DNA from 4 places in the Peribacillus sp. NPDC076916 genome. Region 4 is predicted to be linked to each of the others. Evidence: a T-box and tRNA genes for the amino acid it is inferred to sense, from the RefSeq annotation. Region 4 holds a T-box; the other regions hold tRNA genes.

Region 1 (3,169 bases), on a different contig from region 4:
TTTAAAAAGTTCCCTCATTACTAGCTTAAACCATTTAAAAACTAACAACAAGTGGGATCCCTTAATATCTTCACGCAAAAAAGGAGCCATAAATGACTCCCTGTTTGAACACCCCCAAATTCAGCCGTTTTTATTATCCTTATCCATGTAGTCTATTATTTTTTTCTTCCCACCCAAACCCGAAGTTCCTTTGTGCAAGTTTAGTAATTCGTGTAAAAGGACACCAATCACCGGGAGCCGGGAATCATTCAGAATCTCTAAAGGCTGCATACAAGTCAGTTGGTTTTCATTTTATTGTATCCCCGTTCTTCGTATGGCTGTATTTTTTCAAGCCACTCTTCTTCAAGTTTTTTCAATTCCCGTTTAGCATCAAAAAAACCTGTTTCTTTCGGTTTCATTACCTGCAGTACCTCAAAAGAAAAAGCCTCTTTCCCATATTCGTTCCACTCACCTTGCAGCACTTTATTCGTGTTTGTGCCGAGTTCCAATTCAAATTGTTTCCCCTTCAACGTCTTTAAATTCCTGGTGCTTCCGATAAAAACTTTATTATTCACCTTATTTCTTATTTGGTATACACCTGCTTCTACTTTCGTTTCTTTATATAATTGCTTCAATTCTTTTTTACGATCCATATTTAATGCCTCCAGTCATCATTTCTTCAGCCAATATTGGCTCCCATCAGGCTTTCTATCCAAGAATCCATATTCTATTAAATATCTTCTCAATAGAACATGATCAGGATAAACGGCACCCAATATTTGATTGATTTCTTTCTCTTCATATTTCCGCTCTTTTTCAAAACGGTTCATAATTTCTTGAAGAATGATCAGCCTTTGTTTTTCCTTTGGCGGGAAAGACTTTAATGCATCCTGACTGCCTTTAGGGAAGTATTTTTTCAGTACAGTCACCTTTTCATCCTCGGTAACGTTATAACGATCATCGACCATCCTTGCTCTTTGATGAAGCGGGATAAATGCCGGCGCATGTTCATCTTTATCTTTCAAAAGTTCCATCAGGGCTAAAAACAACTTAGCCTGACGCTCTTTCTCTTTCAACACAAAGCGATGGTTCCGAATGGTGGAAGGACTCCCAATCCCCATTTCCTCCTGAACCTCAGCATCATTCTTCCCTTGGTAAAAAAGACGAAGAAGGCGACTTTGATGGTCCGTGAGACCTGTAAGTTTTTTATCGAGATCAATCAAGTAATCGAAAACGGAGCGGTGTGCATGTTCAATATGAATTCCCATATACCTCTTCGCTTCATAAAGAACTCCATCTTCCGGGTATACGATCCCCTTTTCAACTGCAGTTCCGCACAGCAAACAAACATATTGATTCTCACCTTCGATATACCCTTGTTTAAGCTCATCCTGAGTCGCGCTCCAAAATATTTCAGCGTCCTTCATAAAACAAACACTTCCCTATAAAGTTTATAATATAATAAACATATTATTAATTTGTTTGCTTTGTGTCAATGTTTTTCCTGATTTTTTTATAATTCCAGCAACCGTGAAATCATAAAAACAATACATTGAATGAGAAATACAAAAAAGGCACCCGATCACGGATGCCTTTTTCTATGGAGCATAGTATTTGTCCTTCGTCAGAGCTCATTAAGTATTAGCTAGGCACAAACTTAAGTATTCCTTCCAGATAAACACCTTGTTCTTTACGTGTGCATTCCCTCAACTTGATTCTTCCTTCTTTTTCTAACTCCTTGGCTAATTGGACCACTTCAGTTCCATCTTCGGTTATTTCGACTGAGAAAAAATTGCCCCGAGTGGAAGTTTGAATGAACTTGAATAATCTATCTTTATTCATTTAAACATCTCCTTATTTATAACAAATTCGACATAAAAGGATCATCCACCTGCGATAAATATGAAATAAAAAACTTCTTATCATTATACGAACATTATAAAAGGGTGCGAATCGAAATTATCCTCGTTATTTTATACAGCCCAAAAAGTAAAAAAAGCCAAAACCTTAGAAGGTTTTGGCTTTTTTAGTTAGTGTCCCAGGAGAGATTCGAACTCCCGACCGACGCCTTAGAAGGGCGTTGCTCTATCCAGCTGAGCTACTGAGACATTTATGATATGAGTTGCGGTAAAACTTATGTATTACCTTAACTGTTCCCTTAGGACACTTCTTATTATATTAGGATATCAAAAGAAAGTCAACGGTTTTTCAAAAAAAGTTTTTTCTTTTTTTATGAACCAGGAAGCGGGGAAAAACGCTTCCTGTTCATTATACATGAAGTCATTCCATTTGATAAGCATTTCTTAGTTCCTCAACGATTTTTCCTTCAAGGTCATAAAAGGTGATTTCAAGTTGGTCATTTCCGATATCCAAAATGGCATAGGTTTTCTCTTTTCGTCCACGCGGCTGCCTTATGCTTCCCGGGTTGATGAAGAGCTTGCCGTCAATCAATTCTGAGCCTGCAGCGTGGGAATGACCAAAGCAAATAATATCCGCCCCTGTCTCTTCACTTTTATATGAAAGGTTCATCAAGGTCATATTTATGTTATAGAGGTGTCCATGTGTAAGGAAGAAACGTTTGCCTGCGATACTCTCCACAATATCATTCGGATATGCAGAATCATAGTCACAATTCCCACGAACGGCTAAGAATTCCGACATGTGAGGGTCATTTCTTTCCAACTCTGAATCACCGCAATGGATCATGGCAGCAACCTCTTGTTTATGACGGTCGGCAATCATGCTGATTTCATGAGTTAAGCCATGACTGTCACTCATTATTAGCACTTTCATCGTCACATTCCTTCTTCCCTTTTTAAAAATGGATCAAGTTTTTCATCTAGAGCCCTCAATGCGTTGGCACGGTGGCTGATTTTGTTTTTTTCCTCTTTTGTCAATTCGGCGTTTGTTTTGCCCTGTTCCTCAACAAAAAAGATGGGATCATAACCGAATCCATTTGTTCCAGAAGGCTGTTCTGTAATCAAGCCTTCCATCGTTCCTGATACCGTAATCGTTTCCTGATTGGGTGACGCAAGTGCCAAGGCGCAATAAAATCTCGCCGTTCTATCCTCTTTTGGTACGCCTTCCAGCTCCCGGAGGACTTTTTCCGTGTTTGCTTCATCACTCTTGGACTCTCCAGCATAGCGCGCAGAATATACGCCAGGACGGCCCTCCAATGCATCTACAATCA
Region 2 (3,169 bases), on a different contig from region 4:
CTGCAGGCTCTTTTTTGCTTGCATGCCCGACATATCCTCATCAAGGCCGACTGATTGTAAAGAAGTGGTGAAAAATATCCGCATCTCTATCGTGCCAAATGGTGTCTGCACGTATTTCCCTTTAACCGCCCGGCTTACTGTGGACTCATGTATACCAAGTTCATCAGCTATTTCTTTCATCGTCATCGGCTTCAAATAGTTCAGGCCATGATGAAAGCACGCCGGCTGTTTTTCGACGATGCACTGAATGACCTTCAATATAGTTTCCTTTCTTTGTTGGATCCCTCTGGAGATCCATTGGTATTCCTGCCACTTATCCTGGATAAACCGTTGGACTCCCTGATCCTTATGGCTCTTCATTCGGTTTAAATACCCTTTATCCACATTAAGATTGGGTGTGTTACCATCATAATTCCCGACAAGCAGCATGCCGTCCCGAACTTCCACGACAACATCCGGCACTATATAAGAAGGCTTTTCCTGAAAAAAGAGTGAAGCCGGACGCGGGTTCAACGTCTGGACATAATCAAAGACTTCTTGAATCTCCTTCATTGTAACACCGATTTTCTTACTTAGATCTTTCCAGCGCTTTTCAGCAAAATCGAGGAAATGATTTTCTATGATCGATTCCGCCAGCAGGTTCTCCCCTTCCGCTTTCACCTGAAGCAAAAGGCATTCTTGAAGGTTTCTCGCCCCAATGCCATGCGGCTCGAGTTCCTGTAAGAACGAGAGACTCTCTTCCAAAGCGGCCGGAGATATGCCTGGGACGCATATATCATCCAGCTGTGTCCTTAAGTAACCGTTTTCATCAAGGTTATGAATTAATAGCAGCATTGCCTTCTGCTGCTCACCTGAAAACTGCTGGTGATTCACCTGGGACATGATATGCTGTTCAAGCGATAAAGTATCTTCACTGATCTGTTCAATCCAATAGTTGGCATCATACGTATTTTTAAGAGTCCGTTTACCCTTTTTCCGGTCAAAAGTTGGCTGAAATAAAGAAGCTGTTGGCTGATCTATGGACAGTAATGGATTCTCCACCATTTTATTTTCTAAAAAAGCCGATAGCTCCTGCGAGGAGTATTGCAGCAATGTAATAGCTTGCATAAGCTCCTGGGTCATTGCCATCTTTAATGTTTGCTGTTGAAAAAGTCCTGCTTTCATATTCATACTCATCGATTCATCCCTCCCCCACTCCATTTTACATTATCAGGAGAAAATTCTACACAAAAACCCATGAAAACGCTTACGATTTTTTTCTGAATAGTTTATTTGTTTTAAATACTATATGTTAGAAATGCAAATTTAACAACTACTTTTATTGAAAAATCACCATTTTTCAATAGTGCGGGCGAATATTTTCAAGACGGGAATGACATTACAGGATTCGATGGAATATTACGGAAAACGAGTGAATTCGCCAAATATCTCGGGGAACCGCTTAAAAATGCCCAATAAAAAATCCCCCACTTTATTAAGCAGAAGATTGGTAATGCCCTCGGCAGGAATCGAACCTGCATTTCAAGCTTCGGAGGCTTGCGTTCTATCCGTTGCACTACGAGGGCGTAATAGAAAATATTTTTTCAACAGACTTCATTATATGATAGAATCCCCTTCTTTGCAAGGGTTATCAGGTTTAAAACTTTGACTTTTGGGTATTATGGGTAATATGGAAATTCATCCCTGTACGGCATAATAGATAAAGTAATCTATCGGGAAGGAGCCTTAGCCAGAAAATTGTCGAACAAATTTATTCATTATAGGATTTGTTTTGTTTGACCTAAATTGACCAAAAAGTGTATCATACATACATAAAGAATTTAAATGATTCTCTTAATCGAAGGAGGAAATGAACATGAATTTAATTCCTACAGTTATCGAACAAACAAGTCGTGGGGAGCGCGCCTACGATATTTACTCCCGTTTATTAAAAGACCGGATCATTATGCTAGGAAGTGCAATTGACGATAATGTTTCCAACTCTATTGTTGCTCAATTACTATTTTTAGAAGCGGAAAATCCTGAAAAAGATATCACTCTATACATCAACAGCCCTGGTGGAAGCATCACTTCCGGTATGGCCATTTACGATACTATGCAATATATCAAACCAAATGTATCCACAGTATGCATCGGTATGGCCGCTTCCATGGGCGCTTTCCTATTGGCTGCTGGCGAAAAAGGCAAACGTTATGCGTTGCCAAACAGTGAAGTCATGATTCACCAACCGCTTGGAGGAGCTCAAGGTCAAGCTACGGAAATTGAAATTGCTGCCCGCCGTATCCTTCACTTGAAAGATAAACTGAACCAAATCCTGGCAGAACGCACTGGTCAACCTATTGAAGTCCTTCAAAGAGATACGGAGCGTGATAACTTCATGACTTCCGAAAGAGCTCTTGAATATGGCTTGATTGACAAAGTCATCACGCGCAGCATCCTTGATGACAAAAAAGACTCTAAATGATTATGCAACAAAAGGCTCCGGAGATCGCCTCAAGCGACTTCCGGAGCCTTTTTTACATGATAAAAGAAAAGGATGCACTTTTAGGCATCCTTTTCTTTTAACCTTCTTGCTGAACGAACTCTTCCAATGCCTCTAACGCTTCTTTTTCATCGCGTCCTTCGACGATCAACTTCACGGACACGCCAGAACTGATGGCAAGGCTCATTAACCCCATTATACTTTTTGCATTCACTTTCTTTCCTTCTTTTTCAAGAAAAACATCTGAATGAAAGCGGTTAGCTTCTTGTACAAAAAGAGCCGCCGGCCGCGCTTGCAAACCCGTCTTCAATTTTACCTCAACTTGTTTTTCCACCATCTTGATCTCCCCTGTTAGCTTTATTTTTTCGCAGCAATAGCCTCTCCCCCACGGAGTCTGTCAGCTATTTCATCAATCTTTCGTAATCGGTGATTAATCCCGGACTTACTGATGGTTCCCCCGGATACCATTTCCCCAAGTTCCTTTAAGGTTATATCCTGAAACGCTATCCTAAGCTCCGCAATTTCCCGAAGCTTATCCGGTAATATGCTTAGCCCTACCGTATCCTCAATATAATGGATATTTTCGACCTGGCGCAATGAGGCCCCGATCGTTTTGTTCAAATTGGCTGTTTCACAATTCACAAGCCGATTCACTGAATTACGCATATCACGGACAATCCGTACATC
Region 3 (3,169 bases), on a different contig from region 4:
CAAGCAACATCAACAGTATCAGACCAAAAATTTTCTTCATTTTCATTCCCCACAATCTTTTTATTTAATTTCTTTCCACTTAATAATCCCGGAAGATGCCCCAAAACAAAAAGCACCTCCCGTTAAACGGAAGGTGCTTGCATGGCAACAATTTCATTACGGACTTCTTTAGGGTCTGCCACACACCTTCCCATCCGCGTAGGTTACAGGTGTACGAATTTTGGCAGGTCTCCTGGCTCATGGTCATCGTCAACGGCACCTTCCCATATCTCATACAGTGGTACACAGCCGTCAGCTCCCATTTACAGTGGCGGGACCGCGTTGGCATTTCACCAACTTCCCTTTTAAGTCATTAAGACACCAAATCGTTCTTATGTATATAATTTTCACTGCCTTCATTATACACCATGTAAGAATCGATTATTATATGATTTTTCTGAACAAGTTCGAAATGACCCGTCCACCTTCAATGATTTGAAGAATTTTCAATTAGTGACGCAAACCCATCGACTGATAACCCGGGTGAAATCCGAACTCTATGCAGGGCATGCATCCCTTGGTCCCTTGAAGCTCCCCCAGGTTCGGTGGTGACTGCCATCTTGTATCCCGCTTCTTCTGACAGCGCTAGACTCTCTTCATTATACCGGCCAACCGGATAGGAGAGCACTGTCGTGTCCTGGTCGAGCATACGGTCGAATAGCTCTTTCGACTGAACCATTTCCGCTTCTTGCTGCACTGCCGTCATGCGGTTCAGCTCCAAATGGTTGATAGTATGGCTTTCGATCGAAATCCCATTCCTGCTCATCTCCACCATTTGATTTTCAGTCAGGTGATGACCTTTATCAATGGACTTCCCGATCATGAAGACAGTTGCTTTCATATCATTTTCCTTTAATATCGGGAAAGCCTCCGTGTAGTTATCTGTATAGCCATCATCAAAAGTAAGCCAGACGCACTTCTCACTTGGCATCCGATTCTCGGTTAAAACGAGGAATGCTTCTTCAGGGGATAATGTATAGTAACCATTCTCCCTAAGCCAAACCATCTGTGCTCGGAATTCCTCAATTGGAACCCGAAGTCCATTCCCTTCAGAAATGCTGTGATACATCAAGATTGGAAGCTGTACCGCGGACTTGGCCATTATCCAGTCTCCCGTATCGATTTGGCCATCCAAATCCTGACCGGTCCCATTCTCGGCCGCTTCCACCACTTCAATGTCATCTTCCGCAATCGGTGCAGCCGTTTTTATGCCTATACCCTCTACAATCCTTTGTGAACAACCAGGTAAAATTAAAATCCCCAGCAATGCCACCATCCATAAAACTCTATATCTTTTCACTATCATTCCCCTAATTTTTTCTAGTATAATAGTATCAGAATACTATTCGATAATAAAGTATTCCATTTAAAGAATTAATAGGAAAACAAAAGGGCATAGCGACCTGCTGAGCATTTATGAAGATTTTTTTCATAAGTATGTGCTATAAGCTTGAAAAGTTTGCCTATAAGAAATATAATAAATAAGTCGTCGACTTAAATATATGTCCCAGTAGCTCAGCAGGATAGAGCGACAGCCTCCTAAGCTGTAGGTCGTAGGTTCGATTCCTATCTGGGACGCTAATTTCAAAAACCCTGTTACAATGCAGTTTTCTGCATCGTAGCAGGGTTTTTTCTGTGAATCATGGGACCACTAGACATTAGACAAATTTAATCACAAATTCATCAAGCCATATAAATATCAAAAAATCTGAGCCCTTTACAGGACTCAGATTTTTCATTTTGAAGATAACCACTGTTTATATTTACAAATTCCAATTAGCTATACTTACTTTTCAATTAAACCTATCTCATTGATTTTTTCTTCAAAAACAGGTCCGAAACTTTCAGAATAAGTATTCGTTAAATGTCTATTGTCACGGTAAATTATAACATTACCTATAATGGGCTGGAATTTACCGTTTACTTTGAAGTAATCTGTTAAGTCAATTTTATGCAAGGATTTATTCTCTTTTTCAAATTGTCTCCAAAAGCTTTCGTCTTTCTGATTATCTACTGAATTCATTTTTTTTGTAGTTTCTTCTAGTCCATCTGTTTCTAATGATTCCAGCACGTTAAAGCTATATCTTGGATCATCACGAATCGCTAACACTTCAATACCATATTCATCTTTAACATACTGCAGCTGATCGACCATTTGTTGTTGTATTTTATTATTAGGCGAATCAGAAGCTGTGGCGTGAGAAATGACAAGATCTACATCTGCATCCTTTAGATAATCGAGAACATTATTGACCCAGATACCTTTCAAATCATCATCCGCATAACCTGTTGAAAAACGTGTACCTGAACGAGTCATATTCAATACACGATAATTGTCATCTTTTGTTGCTTCTAAAATGGCACCTAACCAATGCTCTGAATGGGAACTGCCGATCAGGGCAATTGTAGCATCGTAATTTTCAGTTTTGCCATATTCCCCAATTTTCAAGTCACTTTCCTTTAACCCTTGGTTACTGCCGTCCAAATGCGCTTTTGGTAAATCATCAAAGACTTCAGAATATGACGGAATTGGTTCTTGATCAGGTATATCGTCAGGGTTTTTTACAGCTAACGCTCCTGGATAATTTTTATCGTTTATATTATTTTCTAGCTTATTTTTATCTATATATACTCCAATTAAAAGAGATGCAATCAAGAGTACATTCACACTGCCCATTAACCCGATTCTCTTGAATGAGAATTTGTTGTCCTTTGAGCTTCGGATTGGTTCTTCTATAAATCGAGTCATTAAAAACGAAAGGGCAATTGATGAAATGATAATAAGAGTTCCAACGATGAATCCTGGAGTTTCCTGGACATTATAACGGTAGAACTCCAATAATACCCAATGCCACAAATAGATTCCAAAGGCTATTCCACCTAGCTTCACCATTACCGGGGAACCTAAAAAGCGTTTGACACCATATTTCGTATCGCGTGTACCAGACAAAACAATGAATAATGCGCAGGTCATTGGCCATAAGGCAATATACCCTGGAAACATTTCAGATACATTGAAGACTATTCCAGTTAAAATTAATCCGATTAATCCGAGCCAGCCTATCACTGTAGCAATATATTTATTTACCTTGATTGATGATAAATTGATGCAGAGCAAACTGCCTAAAGC
Region 4 (3,169 bases):
TTGGGACCCATTTATGTTTTCCTTCTTAAAAACAGATTTAACCGTAAAGGTGCTAGAAAGAAGGAAAAGATGAATACGTATTTGACGAATGTAATAATCGTCGCTTTAGTGGCATTGCTTTGCCTGGCAGTAGGCTGGCAGTCGTTCCTTCTGGTTCAAGGTTCCATCTTCATGATTTCTGGTTCAGTGGGAATTTGGCTGTTTTACGTCCAGCATACATTCGAGGACTCTTACTTCGAAGAGAATGAGGAGTGGGAATATGTATTGGCGGCAGTGGAAGGAAGTTCTTTTTATAAGCTTCCAAAACTGATGCAGTTCCTTACAGGTAATATCGGTTACCATCATGTTCACCATTTAAGTCCAAGGGTGCCTAACTATAAATTGGAAATGGCGCACAATAATACAGAGCCTTTAGAGAACGTTCCAACGATTACTCTTGCGACAAGCTTGCGCTCACTACGTTTCCGTTTATGGGATGAGGAATCAAAGAATTTTGTTAGCTTCAAGGACATTAAATATTTAACGAAAAAAAGTGTTCCCGTTCAAGTGAAATCTGAACTGTAACGTTCATGTATCATTCCGGACTCCCTTAATAATCCTTGGATTTGGGGGAGTCTTTGCTGCATATAAGGAACTCGATAAAGGAGAGAACTTAAAATGATTCGAATTGTCATTGCAGAGAATCAGCAAATGCTGTTAGAGGCAATAAGTTCTCTACTCAATCTTGAAGAAGATATAGAAATTGTCGGGCAAGCCAGTAATGGAGAAGAAGCGATGGCCCTTGTACACCAATTACAGCCTGATGTGTGTATCATGGATATGGAGATGCCTGTAATGAGCGGACTTGAGGCGGCAGAAGCATTAAAGTCATTTGAATGCAAAGTGGTCATTTTAACGACATTTCGAAGGTCTGGTTATTTTCAACTCGCATTGAAAGCTAATGTAAGTGGTTATTTATTGAAGGATAGCCCGGGTGAAGAGTTAGCCTGCTCGATTCGCGGCATAATGGACGGCAAGCGAATATACTCCCCAGAACTTATAGACGAGTCTCCCAGCAATAATGACCGGGAAATGGGAGTGTTAGGGCTGTTAGCCGATGGTCAATCCAAAATGGAAGCGTCTAATAAGCAAAGCGACACAATAGGGACAGTAAGGAAATATTTTTCAACCATCAAGGATAAAATGAAGTTACCGGCTGGTTAGGATTTGTTTCTTAAATCCTGTTGACACGTTTTTTTTAATTGTGTACGATGGATTAAATGATAATATTGAAAATTCTGTGATGAAGAGAGTAGTTCATTTCGAAATGGAAAGCGAGTTAGGGATGGTGGGAGCCTAATGCAGGACGGATGAATGAAGCGCACTTTGGAGAAATTTCTTGAAACGTTTAGTAGGGAACATCGGGGAGTCACCTCGTTAACAATGGAAAGTGGTCACAATTGTGGCAACTAGAGTGGTACCACGGGAATTCATGCTCTCGTCTCTTATTTAGAGGCGGGGGCTTTTTTGTTTAGGAGGGAAAATGTCGATGAATAAGCCAATTGCAGAATTGATTTCAACTGCTTTGAACAATGAAATGCAAGCAAGTGAAATAGAGAAATTAATGGAAAAGCCAAAATTGATGGAGTTAGGTGATGTCGCCTTTCCGTGCTTTACTCTTGCAAAAAAATTCAAAAAATCGCCTCAGGTGATTGCGTCTGAAATAGCTCAACAATTAAACAGTGAGTTGCTCCAAGAAGTGAACGTTGTGGGTGGTTATCTGAATATCTTCGTCAATCAACAGATGGTGACGGAAAACGTGCTGCAAACGATATTAAGGGAAAAGGATCAGTATGGTTCGGTGCAGCCTGTACAGGAAAATGTCGTGATTGATTACTCATCCCCGAATATCGCCAAGCCTTTTTCCATGGGGCACTTACGCTCAACGGTCATAGGGAATGCACTGGCTAACATTGCCGAAAAAAATGGCTACGATGCCGTGCGTATCAATCATTTAGGAGATTGGGGCACACAATTCGGCAAGTTGATCGTCGCGTATAAGCTGTGGGGCGACAAAGAGGCAATCGAGGCTTCGCCGATTCAGGAATTATTGAAGATCTATGTGAAGTTCCATGAAAGAGCTGAAACGGACGAATCGTTGAATGAACAAGCGCGCGCAAGCTTCAAGTCTCTTGAAGATGGGGACGAGGAAGCACTGGCTCTGTGGAAATGGTTCAGGGATGCGTCTTTAAAAGAATTCGAGACGATTTATGATTTATTGGGCATCCGTTTTGATTCCTATGCCGGCGAAGCGTTTTACAATGATAAAATGGATGCTGTTGTCGGGGAGCTAAAAGAAAAAGGCTTGCTTACCCTATCCGAAGGTGCCTATGTCGTGCAATTGGAAGATATGCCGCCTTGTTTGATTACGAAAACCGATGGGGCGACACTTTATGCGACGCGTGATTTGGCTGCAGCCATGTATCGTAAAAAACAGTACGGGGCGAAGAAAACATTTTATGTTGTCGGAAACGAACAATCCCTGCACTTTAAGCAACTTTTTAATGTCATTGAAAAAATGGGGTATGGATGGTCAAAAGATTTGCAGCACGTAGCATTTGGCATGATGTTAAAAGACGGCAAGAAAATGTCGACACGTAAAGGGAAAGTCGTGCTGCTTGCGGATGTATTGGCAGAGGCAATCGAAACTGCGAAGCGCAATATTGAAGAAAAAAATCAAGCGCTTGAACAGAAGGAACTCGTTGCAAGACAGGTTGGTGTCGGAGCGGTCATCTTTAATGATCTAAAAAATAACCGTATGAATGATATTGATTTTTCATTAGAGCAAATGATGAATTTTGAGGGAGAAACGGGTCCATATGTACAGTACACATATGCGCGAATTTCCTCATTGCTTGAAAAAGGTGAATTTAAAGAGCAGTCCCTCACTTTTGAAGCTTTAGGAGAATATGCGTGGCCAGTCATCCAGCTGTTGGAGCAATACCCGATCATTGTCCAAAAATCATTTGAACAAGCCGACCCATCACAAATCGCGAAATTCAGCTTGCATTTATCGCGTGCATTCAATAAGTATTATGCACATACCAAAATCTTAGTTGAAGATGAATGCAAACAAATGAAGCTCTCATTCGCTTTTTCCGTGGCAGTTGTATTAAAGGATGCGCTAAGT

Evidence for each region. A T-box is a leader RNA that pairs with one kind of tRNA and senses whether it is charged. The one in region 4 lies ahead of argS (arginine--tRNA ligase), so its partner is inferred to be a tRNA-Arg.
Region 1: it encodes a tRNA-Arg, which carries the amino acid that the T-box ahead of argS (arginine--tRNA ligase) is inferred to sense. The anticodon was not compared.
Region 2: it encodes a tRNA-Arg, which carries the amino acid that the T-box ahead of argS (arginine--tRNA ligase) is inferred to sense. The anticodon was not compared.
Region 3: it encodes a tRNA-Arg, which carries the amino acid that the T-box ahead of argS (arginine--tRNA ligase) is inferred to sense. The anticodon was not compared.

The regions. Positions count from the first base shown of each region.
Region 1 covers NZ_JBNNIU010000003.1:690,911-694,079, reverse strand. The annotation lists gene ACQKFG_RS12945 (GIY-YIG nuclease family protein) at 276-632, opposite strand; gene ACQKFG_RS12940 (DUF2087 domain-containing protein) at 651-1,406, opposite strand; gene ACQKFG_RS12935 (hypothetical protein) at 1,621-1,821, opposite strand; tRNA gene ACQKFG_RS12930 (tRNA-Arg) at 2,014-2,087, opposite strand; gene ACQKFG_RS12925 (metallophosphoesterase family protein) at 2,260-2,772, opposite strand; gene ACQKFG_RS12920 (XTP/dITP diphosphatase) at 2,775-3,169, opposite strand, start outside.
Region 2 covers NZ_JBNNIU010000004.1:227,543-230,711, forward strand. The annotation lists gene rpoN (RNA polymerase factor sigma-54) at 1-1,176, opposite strand, end outside; tRNA gene ACQKFG_RS14780 (tRNA-Arg) at 1,494-1,565, opposite strand; gene clpP (ATP-dependent Clp endopeptidase proteolytic subunit ClpP) at 1,856-2,464, shown strand; gene ACQKFG_RS14790 (HPr family phosphocarrier protein) at 2,562-2,819, opposite strand; gene whiA (DNA-binding protein WhiA) at 2,840-3,169, opposite strand, start outside.
Region 3 covers NZ_JBNNIU010000004.1:511,416-514,584, forward strand. The annotation lists gene ACQKFG_RS16250 (ABC transporter substrate-binding protein) at 1-46, opposite strand, end outside; cobalamin riboswitch at 206-378, opposite strand; gene ACQKFG_RS16255 (polysaccharide deacetylase family protein) at 467-1,339, opposite strand; tRNA gene ACQKFG_RS16260 (tRNA-Arg) at 1,544-1,617, shown strand; gene ACQKFG_RS16265 (acyltransferase family protein) at 1,826-3,169, opposite strand, start outside.
Region 4 covers NZ_JBNNIU010000015.1:89,139-92,307, forward strand. The annotation lists gene ACQKFG_RS25105 (fatty acid desaturase) at 1-564, shown strand, start outside; gene ACQKFG_RS25110 (response regulator) at 658-1,203, shown strand; T-box leader at 1,271-1,488, shown strand; gene argS (arginine--tRNA ligase) at 1,523-3,169, shown strand, end outside.